DNA from 4 places in the Bradyrhizobium sp. USDA 3256 genome. Region 3 is predicted to be linked to each of the others. Evidence: riboswitches for the same ligand, from Rfam matches in the RefSeq annotation. Region 3 holds a riboswitch; each other region holds the start of a gene.
What was found. A riboswitch is a leader RNA that binds a small molecule or an ion and turns the genes downstream of it on or off. The one in region 3 is predicted to bind cobalamin.
Positions count from the first base shown of each region.

Region 1 (4,347 bases), 8.0 Mb from region 3:
AGTTGAGCAGCATGGCGAAGCTCGCGAACAACGCCATGCCTTCGGTGAAGGCGCCGAACATCGCCAAGGTCCGAGCGACATCGGCCACGCTATCGACGCCGAACTCGTGCATGTAGTCAGCCTTGGCGCGCATCTCGTCATAGCCGCGGAATGCCTCGAACTCGGTCTTGGGCATGCCGAGCGTCTTGAGCAGCAGCGCATAGGCGTCGATGTGGACCGTCTCCATGTTGCTGAAGGCCGCCATCATCATCTGAACAGTGAGCGGCTGGAAGATCGGGATGTAGCGCTTGAGATAGTTGTCTCCGACCTCGATGTCCGACTGAGTGAAGAAACGAAAGATCTGGGTGAGCAGCGCGCGCTCGCTGGCGGTGACGCGCTCCGACGCCCAGTCCTTGAGGTCGGCGCCGAGCGGCACCTCCTCGCCCATCCAATGGGTCTGCTGCTGGCGCTTCCAGAACTCGTAAGCCCAGGCGTAGCGATCGACGTCATAGCTGCCGGCCGAGTCGAGAAGGCCGACGCGCCCCTTGCCGATCAGCGTGCGTGGATCGACGGACGAGAGATCGATCACTGACATGCGAGGCACTCCTCATAGTCGGTGCGCGGCCGCGGTGGCGCGGCCTTGTCGCCGTCGCCGATCCTGCCGGCGAACGCCGCGCGCGAGATCGATTTTGAACGGCAGTAGTAGAGGCTCTTCACCCCGTGCTTCCAGGCCGTCCAGTGCAGCATGTGGAGATCCCACTTGTCGACGTCAGCCGGAAGATAGAGGTTAATCGACTGGCTCTGGCAGATGAACGCGGCGCGGTCGCCGGCAAGCTCGACGACCCAGCGCTGGTCGATCTCGAAGGCGGTGCGAAAGACCGCTTTCTCGTGCTCTGACAGGACGTCGAGATGGGCGACCGACCCCTCGTGCGCGATGATCGAATGCCAGGTCGCCGAGGTGTCTACGCCTTTCGCGGCCAGCACCCTGGTGAGATGCGGATTACGCACCGAGATGGCGCCGGACAACGTCTTATGGGTGTAGATGTTGGCCGGGATCGGCTCGACGCAGGCGCTGGTGCCGCCGCAGATGATGCTGATCGAGGCGGTCGGCGCGATCGCAATCTTATGGCTGAAGCGCGCCATCACGCCGCGTTCCAGGGCATCCGGGCACGGGCCACGCTCGCGCGCGAGCGTCACGGATGCCGCGTCGGCATCGCGACGGATTTTTCGGAACATGTTCAGATTGAAAGACTTGGCCATGACACTTTCCATTGGAATGCCCTTGGCCTGCAGGAAGGAGTGGAAGCCCATGACGCCGAGGCCGACGGAGCGCTCACGCAGGGCGGCGTAGCGGGCACGCTTCATGCCGTCCGGCGCCACCGTGATGAAGTGGCTGAGCACGTTGTCGAGGAAGCGCATGACATCCTCGATGAAGATGGGCTCCTCACTCCACTGGTCCCAGGTCTCGAGGTTGAGCGACGACAGACAGCAGACCGCGGTGCGCTCCTCGTCGCGATGATCGATGCCGGTCGGCAGGGTAATTTCGCTGCACAGGTTGGAGGTCGAGACCTTGAGGCCCAACTCGCGCTGATGCTTGGGGAGCGCGCGGTTCACGGTGTCGATGAACAAGAGATAAGGCTCGCCGGTCTGGAGCCGGTTCTCAAGGATGCGTTGCCACAGCTGGCGGGCATCGATCTCGCGGACGACCTCGTTAGTCTTCGGGCTGCGCAGAGCGAACGCGGTGCCGGCGCCCACGGCACGCATGAACTTATCGGTGACGTTGACGCCGTGATGCAGGTTGAGGCTCTTGCGGTTGAAGTCGCCGGACGCCTTGCGAATCTCGAGGAACTCCTCGATCTCGGGATGGTGAATATCGAGATAGACCGCCGCCGAGCCGCGCCGCAACGAGCCCTGGCTAATCGCCAGCGTCAGGCCGTCCATGACGTGGATGAACGGGATGATGCCTGAGGTGACCCCGCCCTTTACTTTCTCGCCGATCGAGCGAACATTGCCCCAGTAGGTGCCGATGCCGCCGCCGTTGGAAGCAAGCCAGACGTTCTCGTTCCAGGTACCGACGATGCCTTCGAGCGAGTCCGACACCGAGTTGAGGAAGCAGGAGATCGGCAGGCCGCGCGTGGTCCCTCCGTTGGAGAGCACCGGTGTGGCCGGCATGAACCACAGCCGAGACATCGCATCATAGAGACGTTGGGCATGCGCAACACCGTCCGCGAAAGCGCAAGACACCCGCGCGAACATGTCCTGGTAAGTTTCGCCGGCGAGCAGATACCGGTCGCTCAACATCAGCTTGCCGAACGACGTCAATAGGTCGTCGCGCGACGGATCGAGCGTAAGGTCGGCCGGCTTTGGCGATGGCGCGAGGGGCCGCGGCAGCGGAGCCGGCGATGGCGAAAGGGGCACCAGACACGGCTCAGGCGCGGTAGGCTTTGCCTGCGCTAGGCGCGGCCGCACACTCGGCGGCGCGACGAGATGACCATGCTGATCGAAATCGTAAGACGGCGACATCGGCAACCCCGCGATGTTAGACGCTGGGGCCCGCGCGGACGACTTGCGAGGAGAGTTGGCAAATGTCCCCGGCTGCAAGCGACCCACCGGGGCACCCCGCCCGAGGACTTTCGTTCAGTCGCGGCAGGTCTCCTGGCTCGCGGGTCGCTACGGCTGTCGGCCTTCCCGGCGCTGTTTCGCGCCAGTGGCCATGATGACACCCGCTCGCCGCTTACAGTTGCGGGGGCAGCCCCGGAGTAGCCGTTTCGGCGCACCGGGTTCCCTCTTAGCTTCCGACCTACAAGATGTGGGGAACGGAAGACCGTGACTGGCTAGACATAGGCACCACTCGCCGGGATTCGTCAACCGGAGAGATCAAAATTTATAAGGCAAAACCATGCTGACCGCCCGGCCTACTCTATCACCGCTGTCGCTTCCGCTGCAGGTGAGATGCCGTTGGCGGCATGTCCGGTTTCCGTTAAGCTTGCGCATGGTCAAGGAAATTCTGGCCCGCGCGTCGCATTGATGCGACCTACGAACCGCGCGTCAGTGGAGAAGCAATTCGGCAAGGCGCTCTCCGATCTGAAGCGCAGCGCTCCCGCTCGCCGGGACAAATGGCATCTGGACGAGTCGTTATCCACACGCGGGCGAACAACATCAGCTCCGGCGCGCCGGCGACCAGAATGGCCTCGTTCTCGACGTCTTGATCCAGCGCCAAAGAGACTCGCGCGCTGCCCAGTGGTCCCTAACCTGTCACGGCTCCAGCGCGACCTGCAAGCCCTCCTTACTTTCAACATGAACGTAACGCGGTCCGATCGGCCGTCCCCTGCCGCTGGCGACGGTGACAACGTCTTCCAGAGGCGTGGCGCGCGCATCCGCCTCGGGGCGAGACAAGATCAGATCAGCGTGAAACAGCCCCTCCGATTCGAGACCGGTGGCATCCACGTCAAGGGCCACCAAGCTGGCCAAACAACTTTCAAACTCTTCAGCATCGCGAAAGCGACGCTGGATAAACGTCGCGCCGGTAAGACGTTCTGTCACAAGACCACGCTTTGCGAACGTCGCGGCCAGCGCCTCAAATGGGAACATTCGTAGCACGAAGGAGATGATCCATGGTTGCTTCTCTGTCGCATCGAGAATCTCGCTGAACGTCTTCTCGGTAACGTAGCCGATGCATCCGGTCGACATGATAACATCCACGGAGCGGAGAATGCGCGCGCTGTCGGTCGATAGCGTCTCCTTTTCAAGGTCAGCGACAATGCCCTGCTCCAAGAGGCCAACACTCTTTGCATAGCTGACCGCCCGTGCCGACACATCGAGGCCGATAAAGCTCGCTAACCCGACATCAGGCCAGGCTGCATAAAAATTGCGATCGAGACTCACGAGTGTCTCAGAACTGATCGCTCTCATCTCACGCCGGGCGTAGCGGTGACGCAAGCCCCCGAAGGTCAGCGGAAAGCGATGCACCGCTGCGTTGATGCCGTATGAACAACCAACATCGAGCACGATGGGCTTAAGGCCGGTTGCCGAAGCTTTCGCTGCCAGGATTTGGCGTACAACTGGCTCAGCCACGTCCGGTATCATATAATCCAAGTCTCCGAGGACCGAGAAATATGCCCTCGGATCATCCGAAGCATAAATATCGTGGAATATAGCTTTAGACCGATTGATACGCGAAAACTCTATCCGCAACGCAATGTCTCCCATCTCATTTGCAAGCGACTCGACGGCTGTTGCCTTCGTACTCGCCCGCACTTTGATATATAGGGCATATAGATCGGTCTTACATCCGCCGATGCGATAGCAGAAGCGGCGAGCGGACAAGAGCATCAAACCACCGTCCCGCCGTCGCGCCGTGAGCGATCC
Region 1 is NZ_JBSSAE010000002.1:733,492-737,838, reverse strand. Features, by position in the region: gene ACVWY5_RS05145 (ribonucleotide-diphosphate reductase subunit beta) at 1-574, opposite strand, end outside; gene ACVWY5_RS05140 (ribonucleoside-diphosphate reductase subunit alpha) at 565-2,397, opposite strand; cobalamin riboswitch at 2,608-2,823, opposite strand; gene ACVWY5_RS05135 (class I SAM-dependent methyltransferase) at 3,235-4,188, opposite strand.
Region 1: another riboswitch for cobalamin. It lies ahead of ACVWY5_RS05140 (ribonucleoside-diphosphate reductase subunit alpha); the one in region 3 lies ahead of ACVWY5_RS42975 (TonB-dependent receptor).

Region 2 (4,347 bases), 6.5 Mb from region 3:
CTTCAGCGGATCGAGGTCGTCGAAATTGGCGATCCGCGGCAGCGCAAGGAACGCGATCTTGCACTGGCCCGGCTTGCGCGACTCGCCGAGCCCGAGCGCATCTTCAGCCGGAAGTTCGCCGGCGCGGACGAACCAGGGCAGCACGCCAAACCCGCGCCAGGCGGTGCGCTCTTCGATCAGGCGGTAGCCGTCGTCGAACAATGTCGGATCGCCGCGGAATTTGTTGATGACAAAGCCCTGGATCATCGCGGCATCATCAGGATCGATCACCGCCTTGATGCCGACCAGCTGCGCGATCACGCCGCCGCGGTCGATGTCGCCGACCAGCACCACGGGCACGTCGGCCCGGCGTGCAAACCCCATATTGGCGATATCGGACTTGCGTAAGTTGACCTCGGCGGGGCTGCCGGCGCCCTCGACCAGCACCAGATCGGCGCGCTGCTTCAGGCGCGCAAAACTCCCCAGCACCGCGGCCATCAGCGATGGTTTCATGGCGGCATATTCGCGCGCGCGTGCGGTGGCGATCCGTTTGCCGTGCACGATGATCTGGGCGCCGACATCGGTTTCGGGCTTGAGCAGCACCGGGTTCATGTCGGTGTGCGGCTCGACGCCCGCGGCGAGGGCCTGCAAGGCCTGCGCGCGGCTGATCTCGCCGCCGTCGACGGTCACGGCGGCGTTGTTCGACATGTTCTGCGGCTTGAACGGCAGCACGCGCAGGCCGCGTCGTCGCGCGGCGCGCGCGAGGCCGGCGACGATGAGCGATTTGCCCACGTCCGAGCCGGCTCCCTGGATCATCAATGCGCGCGCCATCGTGATGTCCGTCAGAACTCGACGCCCGGCTGGGCCTTGATGCCTGAGCGGAACGGATGCTTCACCAGCGTCATCTCGGTGACGAGGTCGGCAATCTCGATCAATTCATCCTTGGCATTGCGCCCGGTGAGCACGACATGGGTCATCGGCGGCTTCGACGTGGTCAGAAAGTCGACGACATCTGATATCGCGAGGTACTCGTAGCGTAGCGCGATGTTGATCTCGTCGAGCACGACCATGCGCAGGCTCGGGTCTGCGATCAGCTGCTTGGCCTTTTCCCAGCCGGCTTGCGCTGCCGCGATGTCGCGGGCGCGATCCTGCGTCTCCCAGGTAAAGCCTTCGCCCATGGCGTGAAATTGACAGAGATCGCCGAAATGCCCGGTGAGCAGGCGGCGTTCGCCGGTATCCCAGGCGCCCTTGATGAACTGCACCACGGCGCAGGGAAAGCCGTGCGCCACACAGCGCACGATCATGCCGAACGCGGAGGACGATTTTCCTTTGCCGGCGCCGGTATGAACGATGATCAGGCCCTTTTCACCGCTCTTGGTCGCCATGATGCGGTCGCGGGCGGCCTTTTTTTTCGCCATCTTGTCCGCGTGGCGCGTGTCCAGCGAAAGATCGGTGCCGACGGTGCCGTCTTCAGCGTCGTTTCCATCTGAAATCATCACGTTCCTTCGGCTTGACAAGTGCGAGGCTTGGACGAATGGTGGTCCCGCGTTGGTTCCTGTCCTACGACAGGCGAAGAGGGAATGCGATAGGGCTCCGCTAAATCGGGCCCGAAGCGCAGCCGCCCCCGCGACCGTGACCGGAGAGATGCCCAAGCCACTGATTCCATGGAGTCGGGAAGGTGGGCATCGAAGGGTAAAACCTGCTCCGCAAGCCGGGAGACCTGCCAACGCAGCATGTTGTGAAACCGGCGGACGGGGTGTTCCGCGACGGGGAACGAACCTGTCCAAAATCGGTTCGTGTGCCTCATCGCTTCCCGCTGTCAATCCAGGAAGGGCGATGAGCGTTACACTTCATGTCTGCATCACCTGCCGCGCCGGCCAGACGCCGGCGGAAGGTGAGCTCGCGCCCGGTGCACGCCTGCATGCCGCGCTTGTCGAGGCCGGCGTGCCCGATGACGTCAATCTGGTTCCCGTCGCATGCCTGTCGGCCTGCAGCCAAGGGTGCTCAGTCGCGCTCAGCGCGCCGGGGCGCTGGTCCTATGTCTACGGCCGACTGTCCGCCGATAATGCCGCGGATGTGATCGCCGGTGCCTCCGCGTATGCGGCGGCGCCCGACGGCATCGTGCCGTGGCGCAGCCGTCCGGAAATCTTCCGCAAGCAATCGCTCGCCCGCATTCCACCTCTTCCCGTCGTGCCGGAGGCCGCAGAATGAACACGCTCGCCAAAATTCCGGTCACGGTCGTGACCGGCTTTCTCGGCTCCGGCAAGACGACGCTGATCCAGCATCTGATCCGCAATGCCAACGGCAAGAAGCTCGCGGTGCTGGTCAACGAATTCGGCAGCGAAGGCGTCGACGGCGACATCCTGAAGTCGTGCGCCGACGCCAATTGTCCGGCCGAGAATATCGTCGAGCTCGCCAATGGCTGCATCTGCTGCACCGTCGCCGACGATTTCATCCCGGCGATGGAGCAGTTGCTCGCACGCCCGGTGAAGCCCGATCACATCGTGATCGAGACCTCGGGGCTCGCGCTGCCGAAGCCGCTGCTGAAAGCGTTCGACTGGCCGGAGATTCGTTCGCGGATCACGGTCGACGGCGTGATCGCGCTCGCCGACGCCGAGGCCGTCGCCGCCGGCCGGTTTGCGCCTGATCCGGCCGCGGTGGATGCGCAGCGTGCGGCGGACGACAATCTCGACCACGAGACGCCGCTGTCGGAAGTGTTCGAGGACCAGATCGCCTGTGCCGATCTCGTGCTGCTGACCAAGGCCGATCTCGCCGGGGCGGAAGGAATCAAGGCGGCGAAAGAGGTGATCGCGGCCGAGATGCCGCGCGAGGTGCCGATGTTGCCCGTCGTCGACGGCACGATCGACGCACGCGTGATCCTCGGGCTCGAGGCGGCGGCGGAAAACGACCTCGCGGCGCGGCCGTCGCATCACGATGGCGAGGAGGAACACGAGCACGACGATTTCAATTCCGTCGTGATCGATCTTCCGGAAGTTTCGGATGTCGACGCGCTGGTCGCCTCGATCAAGGGGCTGGCGCGCGAGCAGAATGTGCTGCGTGCCAAGGGCTACATCGCGGTCGAGGGCAAGCCGATGCGGCTGCTGGTGCAATCGGTCGGCGAGCGGGTGCGGCATCAGTTCGACATGCCCTGGGGCGCCCGGGCGCGGCAGTCGAAGCTCGTCGTGATCGGCGAACATGCCGACATCGATGAAGCCGCGATCAGGGCACGGCTTGGTGTCTGATGCACGTCGTCTTCCGCGAGAGCCGCGGCCTTGAGGAGACCGCGACGCCAAGGGACCTCGGCCAGGATCCGGCCGATCTCGTGGTGTTGTCGTTTTCCGACAGCGATCTTGCTGCCTTCGCGGCCGGCTGGCGGCGCGGCCGCGCTGCGTTGCCGTCGCTGCGGCTCGCCAATCTCGCGGAGTTGCGCCATGCGCTGTCGGTCGATACCTACATCGAGCGGACGCTGTCGCACGCGCGCGGCATTCTGGTGCGGCTGATCGGCGGCGAGCCCTATTGGTCATACGGGTTGGCCGCGGTGCATCGGCTGGCGAAGGAGCGCGGCATCGCCCTGGTCGTGCTGCCGGCCGATGGCCGCGACGATCAGCGGCTGGATGAATTCTCGACCTTGCCGGTCTCGACGTTGCGCCGTCTGAAGGTGCTGTGCGACAAGGGCGGCCCCGTTGCCGCGCAGGCCGTGATCGCGCAACTGGCGCTGGCGTCCGGACTCTATGCCGGGCCGGTGGTCGGCGAGATCGATCTTCCCGAGATCGGCGTCTACGATCCCCGGCGCGGTGCCGTCGCGGCGTTGCCGGCACCGGATGGCCGGCCGCGGGTGCTGGTGACGTTTTATCGTTCTTATCTCGCGGCCGGCGACACGGCGCCGGTCGATGCTCTGATCGACGCGTTGCGCGAGAAGGGCTTTGATGTCCACGGTGTCTTCGTCACCTCGCTGAAGGCGGCGGGCGTGGCCGATCGGCTGCGCGTTCAGTTTGCGCAATGCGCTCCAGCGGCCATCGTAAATGCGACCGCGTTTTCCGCAGCCGATGACGACGGCGCGACGCCGTTCGACGCTGCATCATGCCCGGTGTTCCAGGTCGCGCTGTCGACAGCACGGCGCGAGGATTGGGCCTTGTCGCTTCGCGGGCTTTCGCCCGGCGATCTCGCGATGCATGTGGTGCTGCCGGAGGTCGATGGCCGCCTGTTCGCGGGCGTCGTCAGCTTCAAATCGCCTGGTGAGCGCGATCCCGAGCTGCAATTCGTGCATCTTGCGCATCGACCGGATGCCGAGCGCGTCGCTGCAATTGCCGCACGCGTGGCCGCCTGGCATCGGCTTGCCGGCAAGCACGCACAGGATAAGCGGCTCGC
Region 2 is NZ_JBSSAE010000002.1:2,195,966-2,200,312, forward strand. Features, by position in the region: gene ACVWY5_RS11820 (cobyric acid synthase) at 1-810, opposite strand, end outside; gene cobO (cob(I)yrinic acid a,c-diamide adenosyltransferase) at 822-1,475, opposite strand; cobalamin riboswitch at 1,512-1,721, shown strand; gene ACVWY5_RS11830 (DUF1636 family protein) at 1,816-2,190, shown strand; gene cobW (cobalamin biosynthesis protein CobW) at 2,187-3,221, shown strand; gene cobN (cobaltochelatase subunit CobN) at 3,221-4,347, shown strand, end outside.
Region 2: another riboswitch for cobalamin. It lies ahead of ACVWY5_RS11830 (DUF1636 family protein); the one in region 3 lies ahead of ACVWY5_RS42975 (TonB-dependent receptor).

Region 3 (4,347 bases):
CACTGCCCGGTGCCGTTCGAGGTCACCGCGTAAGCCTTGTCGAACAGATTGTAGAGGCGGAACGCGACCGTGGTCCGGTCGTCCGGCTTCCACCTGACGCCGCCATTGACCACATTGTAGCCCGGCCGCAGCTGGGTGTTGGCGAGATCGGAGTACATCGCACCGACGATCTGCACGCCGCCATAGGCCGACCAGTTGGGCGCGAAGTCCCAGGTCAGCCAGACGTTCGAGACCTGCTGCGGCACGTTGACCGGGACATTGCCGTTGAAGCTCACGATCTTGCCGCCGACCACCTGGCTGTTGTTGTCGTATCTGGCGCGCAACAGCGCAACATTGGCATCGACGCGCCAGCCGTCGTTCAGCGCGAGCCCGATCGATCCTTCGACCCCGCGGGATGATTGCTGGCCGATCTGCAATGCCAGGCCGCCGGTGGGGTTGCCGGGATCGGGAATCGTGAGCCCGGTCTTGACGATCTCGTAGGCAGCCAGCGTCCACTCGCCGCGACCGCCCCAGAACGACTGCTTGACCCCGATCTCGGTCTGCTTGCCCGTCGCAAGCTGGAACGTTTTCTGCGTGGTCGACAGTGAGATCAAATTGCTGACCGGATCGACGCCGACCGCGTACTGGCCATAGAATGCGAGGTTCTTGATCGGCTCGTAAACGAGGCCAGCGCGCCAGCTCGTGCCTGATAGCGTCGTCTCGAAACTGTTTGCCGGCGCCTTGTAGTCGGTGCGGTCCACCTCGGGGCGATCATACCTGACCCCGGTGACGAGCGACAACTGATCGGTCAGCGAGAGACGATCCTCGGCGAACAGCGCGTATTGATTGACGATCGCATTGAAGCCCGGCGTGGTCGCCGTCGTCGTCGCGAAGAACGACCCGGGATCGAACACATAAGGATTGACCGACGACGCGCCGCCATAGGGCGAGTTATTGGTGTGGGTGAAGTCGATCCGGTTGACGTCGAAGCCGGCGACAAACTGGTTCGCAAGTCCAAACACGTGACCACTGAAGGTCGCATCCATCCGATTGCCGAGCTGCTTCTGGTCGTGGAAGATCTCAATATAGCTCGTGCGATCGATCAGCTGGGTCTTCGGATTCCAGGTGTAGTTCTCGATGTCGCGCCAGTGCCGCTCGCTGGTCAGGTAATACAGCGTGTTGTTGATCTTGAAGCCGTCGGCGACGTCCCACTCGGTCTTGAACCGGGTCCAGCTGTCCTGATAGCGGATCGCGCTGTCCAATGCATTGTAGTTCTTGAAGCGCAGCGCGTCCTGGATCGAGCCGTTGATCAGCGGCGTGCCGAAATAGCGCGACGGGCTGCGGTCGCCGTAGTCCTCCGAGAGCGTGAAGGCGAGATTGTCCGACGCCTGCACCCGCACGGCAGCGGAGACTACCGCGTTCGAGGTCTTGTCGCGATCGACCCAGCCGTCCGACATGTTGCCGGTAGCGTTGATGCGGTACGACACATTGGGATCGATCGGACCGGTGCTGTCCACGGACAGCCGCCGCGTCATGTTGCTGTCGAGCGAGACCTCGGCCTCGTTAGTGGGCGTATTGAGCGGTTTTTTCGGGATCACGTTGATGACGCCACCGATCGCGCCTTCGCCGTACAGCACCGAGGCCGGACCGCGCAGCACTTCGATGCGCTGCGTCGACCAGGTGTCGTAGGGGAATGTCAGGGTGCCGGAGCCGATATAGAAGCGCGTGCCGTCATACAGCGTCATCACCGAGTTGCTGCCGGCAAAGCCGCGGGTGCTGAACGACAGGCCGCCATTGCCGGGCGCCGGCGTCGCGACGAACCCGGCCGCGTCCTGGGTGACGGCATCGAGCACATTGTGCTGGCCGCGTTCGGCGATGGTCTGCGCCGTGATGATCTCGACGCTGGCCGGCGTCAGCAGCGGTGTCAGATTGAGACGACTGCCGGTGCCGCCCTGCGTGGTGGCATTGAGCGTCGGCGATGCCGATCCCGATGCGCCCGACGCTGCGACGCGCGGCGCGTTGCTGGCTGTTGCGATCGTCGCGGGCCTCGGCCGTGGCCGCGCCGCAGCGGCCATGTCACGGCTGCGCGCCGCAGGCTTCGGCTTGGCGGTCACCGAGGGCGCGACCTCGATCGGATCGAGCCTGGTTGGTGGAGGTGTTTGTGCCGAGCCTTCGGCCGGCAACAACAGCGATGACAGGGAGCAGACGAGACCGAGGCGCCATTTGCGCGCAACGGGAAAGGACGGAGACATGAAACGACTCGCGGTAACGTGGCACGTCACCGCGAACGCGGACTGGCGCATTGCCCAAAAGGCAGTGCTCCGATCCCACCAGGACGCCCCCGCCCGATGTGCTCGCGTGTGACCACGACTGACGGCAGGTCTCCTGGCTCACGGGTCATCGCCTGTCGACGCCTTCCCGGGCCGATGGCCCAGTGGCAAATTGACGAAAGGCTCGCCGTTTACAGTTGCGGGGACAGCTGCGGTATTGGGGTTACCCTCGCACCGCATTCCCTTTTGATCCCCGAAGGGAACCGTCGGCAAAAAACGATAGGTGGTGCCGGCAAGGCTGTCAATTCGATGCGATTGTCGCACACATGCTTTGCGGGATGGAGCTGCGGCGATGACATAGCGGCATCCGCGGATGACGCGGAGATGTAATCCCGTCATCGTGAGGAGCCGCGAAGCGGCGTCTCGAAGGATGCATGGCCACAGCCGGGCGTCCATCCTTCGAGGCTCGCTCTGCTCGTGCCTCAGGATGACGGAACCATAAGCTCACATCACTCGATGTCGACACATCCCTGCATGATCGCATCGATCTCGGTGCGCGACAGAGCACCCATCTCGGCGATAAACACGATGCGCGTGCGCGGCACGCCGGGCGACGGCACGCCGCCCGCACCCAAGGTCGCGCGGCCGCCGGCGAGTTGAAACACCGTCAGCCGCCCGGGCTGTTCCACCGTCTCGAACAATCCCTTCGCCCGCGCCAGCTTCGGCGCCAGTCTGCCGATCGCCTGCTGCAAGCGCGGCAGCACGACGGGCCGCTCCGAGGTCCAGCTCAGCGTCTCGAAGCGATCCGACGACGGCCGTCGCGGCGCGGCCTCGCGCGGCGCCGGCACATGATCGAGGTCCGCCGGGAACAGTAGCGCGGCCGGCACCTCGCCATGCAAGGCATCAACCACCACGGCCGCCGGACGCGCCGCGCGCACGGCGTCGCGGATCGCAGCGCACGCGGCGGCGTCGGCCAGATCGACCTTGCTCAGCGCCACCACGTCCGCCGCCCGGAGCTGCGACCGCAGCAGAGCATCGTTCAGCACCGCCGCAGGCTGCGCCGCGTCGACCACGCACAGCACCGTCTCAAGCGGCGCCTCCTTCCAGATCACGGGATCCATCAGGTTGCGCACGATGTCGGCGGGATCGGCGATCCCGCTGGTCTCGATCACGATGAATTCGGGACGCGGATCACGCCGCAACAGCGTGGCGAGCGTGCGCAGCAGGTCGCCCTCCAGCGTGCAGCAGATGCAGCCATTGCTCAGGCTGACCACGCCGTCGCTGGCGCCCGCGATCAGCTCGGCGTCAATATTGATCGCACCGAAATCGTTGACCACGGCGGCGATGCGCCGCCCTTGCGCATGCGCCAGCAGATGGTTGACGATCGTGGTCTTGCCCGCCCCGAGGAAGCCCGCGACCAGCAGGATCGGGACCGGCACCTCAGCCCCCCGTGACGGGGCGGCGCACCGGCCGGCCGGGACGCGCCGCGACATCGAGCACACCATCGCTGATCAGCGGCTGGCCGCTGACCACGAGATGCCGCACGCCCTCCGCCGGACGATTCATCGCGGAAAAGGTCGCGCGATCGCTCAGCGTCTCGTAGTCGAACACCACGACATCGGCGTCGGCGCCGACCTGCAGCCGGCCCTTGGCCCGCATCGCCGGCGTGCTCGCCGACAGGATCTCGGCCGGGATCAGCGCGCATTTGCGGATGCCTTCGAGCAGCGACACTTTCTTGCGCTCGCGCACCCATTCGCGGATGAAGCGGGTGAAGCAGCCGGCCGAGCGCGGATGCGAGGTGGCATCATCAGGCAGCGGCCAGGCGTCGCCGCTGTAGGGACGGCCGTCCGACAGCGTCCACGGCATCGCGTCGGAGGCGATCGCGCCGCCCGGATACAGCACCGCCATATCGAGCAGATCGCGATGATGCGCGTTGTTCTCGATGTCGAGCACGTGCCACAGCACCAAGGTCGAGGGCTCTTCGGCCTGTGCCGCCAGCAGCTCCTCGCGGCTGCCGAAACGGTGACCGTCGGTCACGCGCTGCACCGAATCGTAACCGAGGCCGTTGCGCTCTTCGAATTTCGGATCGCTGAAGAAG
Region 3 is NZ_JBSSAE010000002.1:8,725,166-8,729,512, reverse strand. Features, by position in the region: gene ACVWY5_RS42975 (TonB-dependent receptor) at 1-2,231, opposite strand, end outside; cobalamin riboswitch at 2,338-2,532, opposite strand; gene ACVWY5_RS42970 (GTP-binding protein) at 2,759-3,688, opposite strand; gene ACVWY5_RS42965 (amidohydrolase family protein) at 3,690-4,347, opposite strand, start outside.

Region 4 (4,347 bases), 340 kb from region 3:
GAGGCTTCTTCGCCTTGTCGTCGGTCTTGTCCTTGATCTTCGTGCCGCCCTTGGTCTGCTTCCCGGCCTTGGCCATGCGTTTCCCCTGCGCGGGTCAAATCAGCTGCCGGAACTCTACCCCAGTTTCCGTGCGTTTGTAATGTTCGGGAGACGGTGCGGCAGGGCACACCCGCCCCACCGGATCACGCTCTAAAACGTCGCGCCGGCCTTGACCATGTAGGTGCGGCCGGGCAGCGGATAGGCCGAGAAGCGGCCATCCGTGAACGTGCTCGCGATGGCGTAGTCGTAGTAGAGCGCGTTGAACAGGTTGTTCACGCTCAGCGACCAGAAGAAGCGGTCAACTTGCCCGCTCAGCTTGATATCGGCGGTGGCGTTGCCGGGAATCCGGCTCTGGGTGTTGGCCTGGTCGTTGTCCATGATGCGCGAACTCCAGGCCCGAACCGTGGCGTCGAACACCAGGTAGTTCTGCCAGATATTCCAGGTGACGCCGAGATTGCCGGTGTAGCGCGACACCAGCGGCACGTCGTTGCCGGCCCAGATGCCTCCGCGGAAGACCGCGCGGGTGATCGCCATGCCGCCGCGCAGGGTTACGCTGTCGCTGACCCCGAGCGAGGCGCTGGTCTCGGAGCCGTAGCGGCGGGTGGGGTCGAGGTTGGTGTTGTAGAACAGCACCGGGTTGAAATGGATCTCGTTGTCGAGATCCATCAGATAGACGCTGGTCTGGACCTGGAAGCGATTGGTCCTGACGCGGAAGCCGCCCTCAACGTCCTGCGAGGTCTGGGTCTTGAGTTGGAAGGTCTGCGGGATCGGGGCGAAGGTCAGTGGGTCGAATGACGGCCCTGATGCAACGCGCTCATCGACATCTGGCGTGCGGAACGCGCGGGCCGCGCGGCCGAACACCGAGAAGGTGTCGGTCAGGCGATGCTCGACGCCGACATGCAGCGCGTATTGCGTCTCGTTGCTGTCGAGCGGCGCTGCCTGTGCATCGAACGCGAACGGCGCATTCGGATCGTAGCGATCGCGCGCCGAGATGCTGGTGTTCTGGACCCGCGCGCCGTAGGAGAAGTCGGTCGTCGGCAACAGGCCCAGCGTATGTTGCCAATAGCCGGCCACGGACTGCTGCTCGATATTGTAGATATGGAAGGGATCGACGCCCTGATAGGCGCCGCGCGCCTCGCGGAAGGTCGAATCGTAATAGTCGATGCCGGTCAGGATCGTCGACGGCATGCCCAGCATCACGTTCTTGACGCTGAGCCGCGGTGTCAGAGACCAGGTCTGCATTGCGGCGTCATTGTAGGTCGAGGCGAAGCTGATGGTCGGCACCCTGCCGAAGAAGCCGCTCTGCGTCTCGCGCTGCCGCCAGCCGCCGTCGACGATGAGGTCGACGCCGTTCATCAGCGACCTGGTGAAGCCGGCGGTGACGCTGGCGGTCTGCTGGTTGGCATAGTCGAAGGGCGTCGCGGCGCCGCGGCGGTCGGTGAGCAGCTCATTGACGCCGATCGACGGATCGACCAGCCGTCCGCCGGGCAGGCCGAGCTTCTGGTCGCTGCCGGTGACGGTCAGGAAGGCGGTGAGATCAGGCGTCGTGTAGTTGATGTTGCCGACGGCGTTGCGCTGGTCGAGCGCATTGTTGACGCGGTAGCCGTCGGACTTTATGCCGTTGCCGTAGAACGAGGTGGACCACGGTCCGGAGTTGAGCGCCGCGGAGACCGCGGCCATGCGGGTGTTGAACGAGCCAAATCCGGCCTCGGCGCGCATCGTCGTCGGCGGGCCGCCGACGCCGGTCTTGGTAATGATGTTGACGACGCCGCCCACCGCGTTGTCGCCGTAGAGCACCGCGCCGCTGTTGCCGCGCGTGATCTCGATGCGCTCGATCGAATCGAGCGGGATCGTGGTGAGGTCGAAGCCGGCCTTGTCGACGTCGTTGAGGCGGCGGCCGTTGAGCAGGAACAGCGTGTTGTCGGTCGCGAAGGCGCCGAAGCCGCGCAGGTCGACCGAGGTCTTGGCGCCGTTCGGTCCGCCATAGGGCGTTTGCAGCTGCACGCCTGGCACCTGCGCGAGGATCTCGGGCAACGACTGCACCGGCGAATGGGCGATGTCGTCGGCGGTGATCACGGCCGAGGAGGAGCCGACAATGCCGGCGAACTGGCGGCCGCCGCCGGTGCCATCCGTTCCGGTGGCCGCGCCGGTCGCTGTCGTGCCCGATCCGCTGCCTGTGTCGTTGCCTTGCGAGGTGCCCGGCGCCGGGCGTCGCGGCGCCGGCGCTTCGTCAGCGGCCGGCCTGGCGCGCGTGACGTTCTGGTCGCGCGGCTTGGTGACTTCGATCGCCGGCAGCTGATCGGGAGCGGGTGCCTGCTGCGCCCGCGCGGCGGAGAAAAGGATTGCCGGCGCGATCATCGTCGACGCGAGCAGAAGCGCGCGGTGTCGCCGATGGAAAGGGAAGGAGAACATAAGCGAGGTCTCGGTAACGTCAGTGGCACGTCACCGCGAACCAGTCTCACCATCGTGCTCACAGCATCAGGTGAAGCTCATGCCTGTACTCCCCGACCGGCAGCATCGCGTGTGACCACGGCTGACGGCAGGTCTCCTGGCTCGCGGGTCGTTACCCTTCGTCGCCTTCCCAGGACCGAGATTCCCAGTGGCCTGTGACGAAGGATTCACCGCATACAGTTGCGGGGGCAGCCGCGGCGTTGGGGAAGTTTCCCCGTACCGCATTCCCTTTTCATCTCACGAAAGAACCGTCATGTTCATCTAGGGTTCGGCCGGGTAGCAAAGTCAATCCGGCGGAAGTCGGGCAATGGCCGGGCGGCCACGGTTTTTGTCGAGTGTCGCTTGTCTGCCACGGCGATCGCTGTAAGAGCATGGATCCAATGAGCGTGCAGGATTTTGCCTTGGCGGCCGAGGTCGCGGCGCGGCGCCGGTGGGGCGCCACCGCGGCGCTGCTCGCGCTCGTGGCCCTGCTGTGCGTGCTCTCGCTCGGCATCGGGCCGGTGCGGCTGTCGCCGCTCGCGGTGATCGAGGCGCTGTTCGGCGGCGGCAGCGATGTGGCGCAGGTGATCGTGCGCGAGATCCGCCTGCCGCGCACCATCCTGGCATTCGCGATCGGCGGTATTCTCGGGCTGTCCGGTGCGGCGCTGCAAGGGCTGCTGCGCAATCCGCTGGCCTCGCCGTCGCTGTTCGGCGCGCCGCAATCGGCCGCCTTCGGCGCGGTGCTGGTGATCGCGCTGGGCCTCGCCGATGTGCGCTCCTACGCGCTGCCGGTGGTGGCGATCATCGCCGCGTTCGGCTCGGTGTTCGCGCTGCTTGCGATCGCCGGCCGCAATGCCGGGCTGTTGATCCTGATCCTCGCCGGGCTCGCGATCTCGAGCTTTGCGGGGGCGGCGACGGCGCTGGTGATGAACCTCTCCAGCAATCCCTTCGTGGTGCTGGAGATCGCGTTCTGGCTGCTCGGCTCGCTGGAAGACCGGAGCTTCCAGCACGTCGCGCTGGCACTGCCCTTCATCATCGCAGGCGCCGCCATCCTGCTCAGCCAGGCGAGCGCCTTCCGCGCACTGACGCTCGGCGAGGAGGCGGCGCAGAGCCTCGGCGTCGATGTCGGGCGGTTGCGGCTCTTCGTGATCACGGGCGTGGCGCTCGGGGTTGGCGGCGCGGTCGCGGTGACAGGCACGATCGGTTTCATCGGCCTCGTTGCGCCGCATCTGATGCGTCCCGTGATCGGTCACGATCCGGCGCGGCTCTTGGTGCCGAGCGCGCTCACCGGCTCGGCGTTGCTGCTCGCCGCCGACATCGCGGTGCGCATCATCCCCTCGACCTCGGACATCAAGGTCGGCGTGCTGACCTCGATCATCGGCGTGCCGTTCTTCCTCTATCTGATCATGCGCGAACGCCGCGCGCTCGGCGGAGGCGTGGCATGACGCTGCTCTCCGCTACCGCGCTCAATGCTTCGCTCGGCAGCCGCAAGGTGCTGCACGATGTCTCGCTGTCGCTGCCGTCGGGCCATCTGGTCGCGCTGGTCGGGCCGAACGGCGCCGGCAAGACCACGCTGCTGCGCGCGCTGGCCGGTCTGATTCCGTCCGGCGGCGAGATCCGGATCGGCGATAATCCGCTGGCGTCATTGCCGCTGCGCGAGCGCGCGAAACGTTTCGCCTATCTGCCGCAGGGGCACATGGTGCACTGGCCGCTGCCGGCACGCGATATCGTCGCGCTCGGCCGCTATCCGCACGGCGCGACCGATCCGGCGCGGCTGTCGCAGACGGATATGGAGGCAGTGCTGCGCGCGATGCAGGCGGTCGACGTCACTGAATTCAGCGATCGCCGCGTCACCGAACTCTCCGGCGGCGAGCGCAG
Region 4 is NZ_JBSSAE010000002.1:8,387,896-8,392,242, forward strand. Features, by position in the region: gene ACVWY5_RS41360 (hypothetical protein) at 1-76, opposite strand, end outside; gene ACVWY5_RS41365 (TonB-dependent receptor) at 190-2,397, opposite strand; cobalamin riboswitch at 2,561-2,758, opposite strand; gene ACVWY5_RS41370 (FecCD family ABC transporter permease) at 2,871-3,914, shown strand; gene ACVWY5_RS41375 (ABC transporter ATP-binding protein) at 3,911-4,347, shown strand, end outside.
Region 4: another riboswitch for cobalamin. It lies ahead of ACVWY5_RS41365 (TonB-dependent receptor); the one in region 3 lies ahead of ACVWY5_RS42975 (TonB-dependent receptor).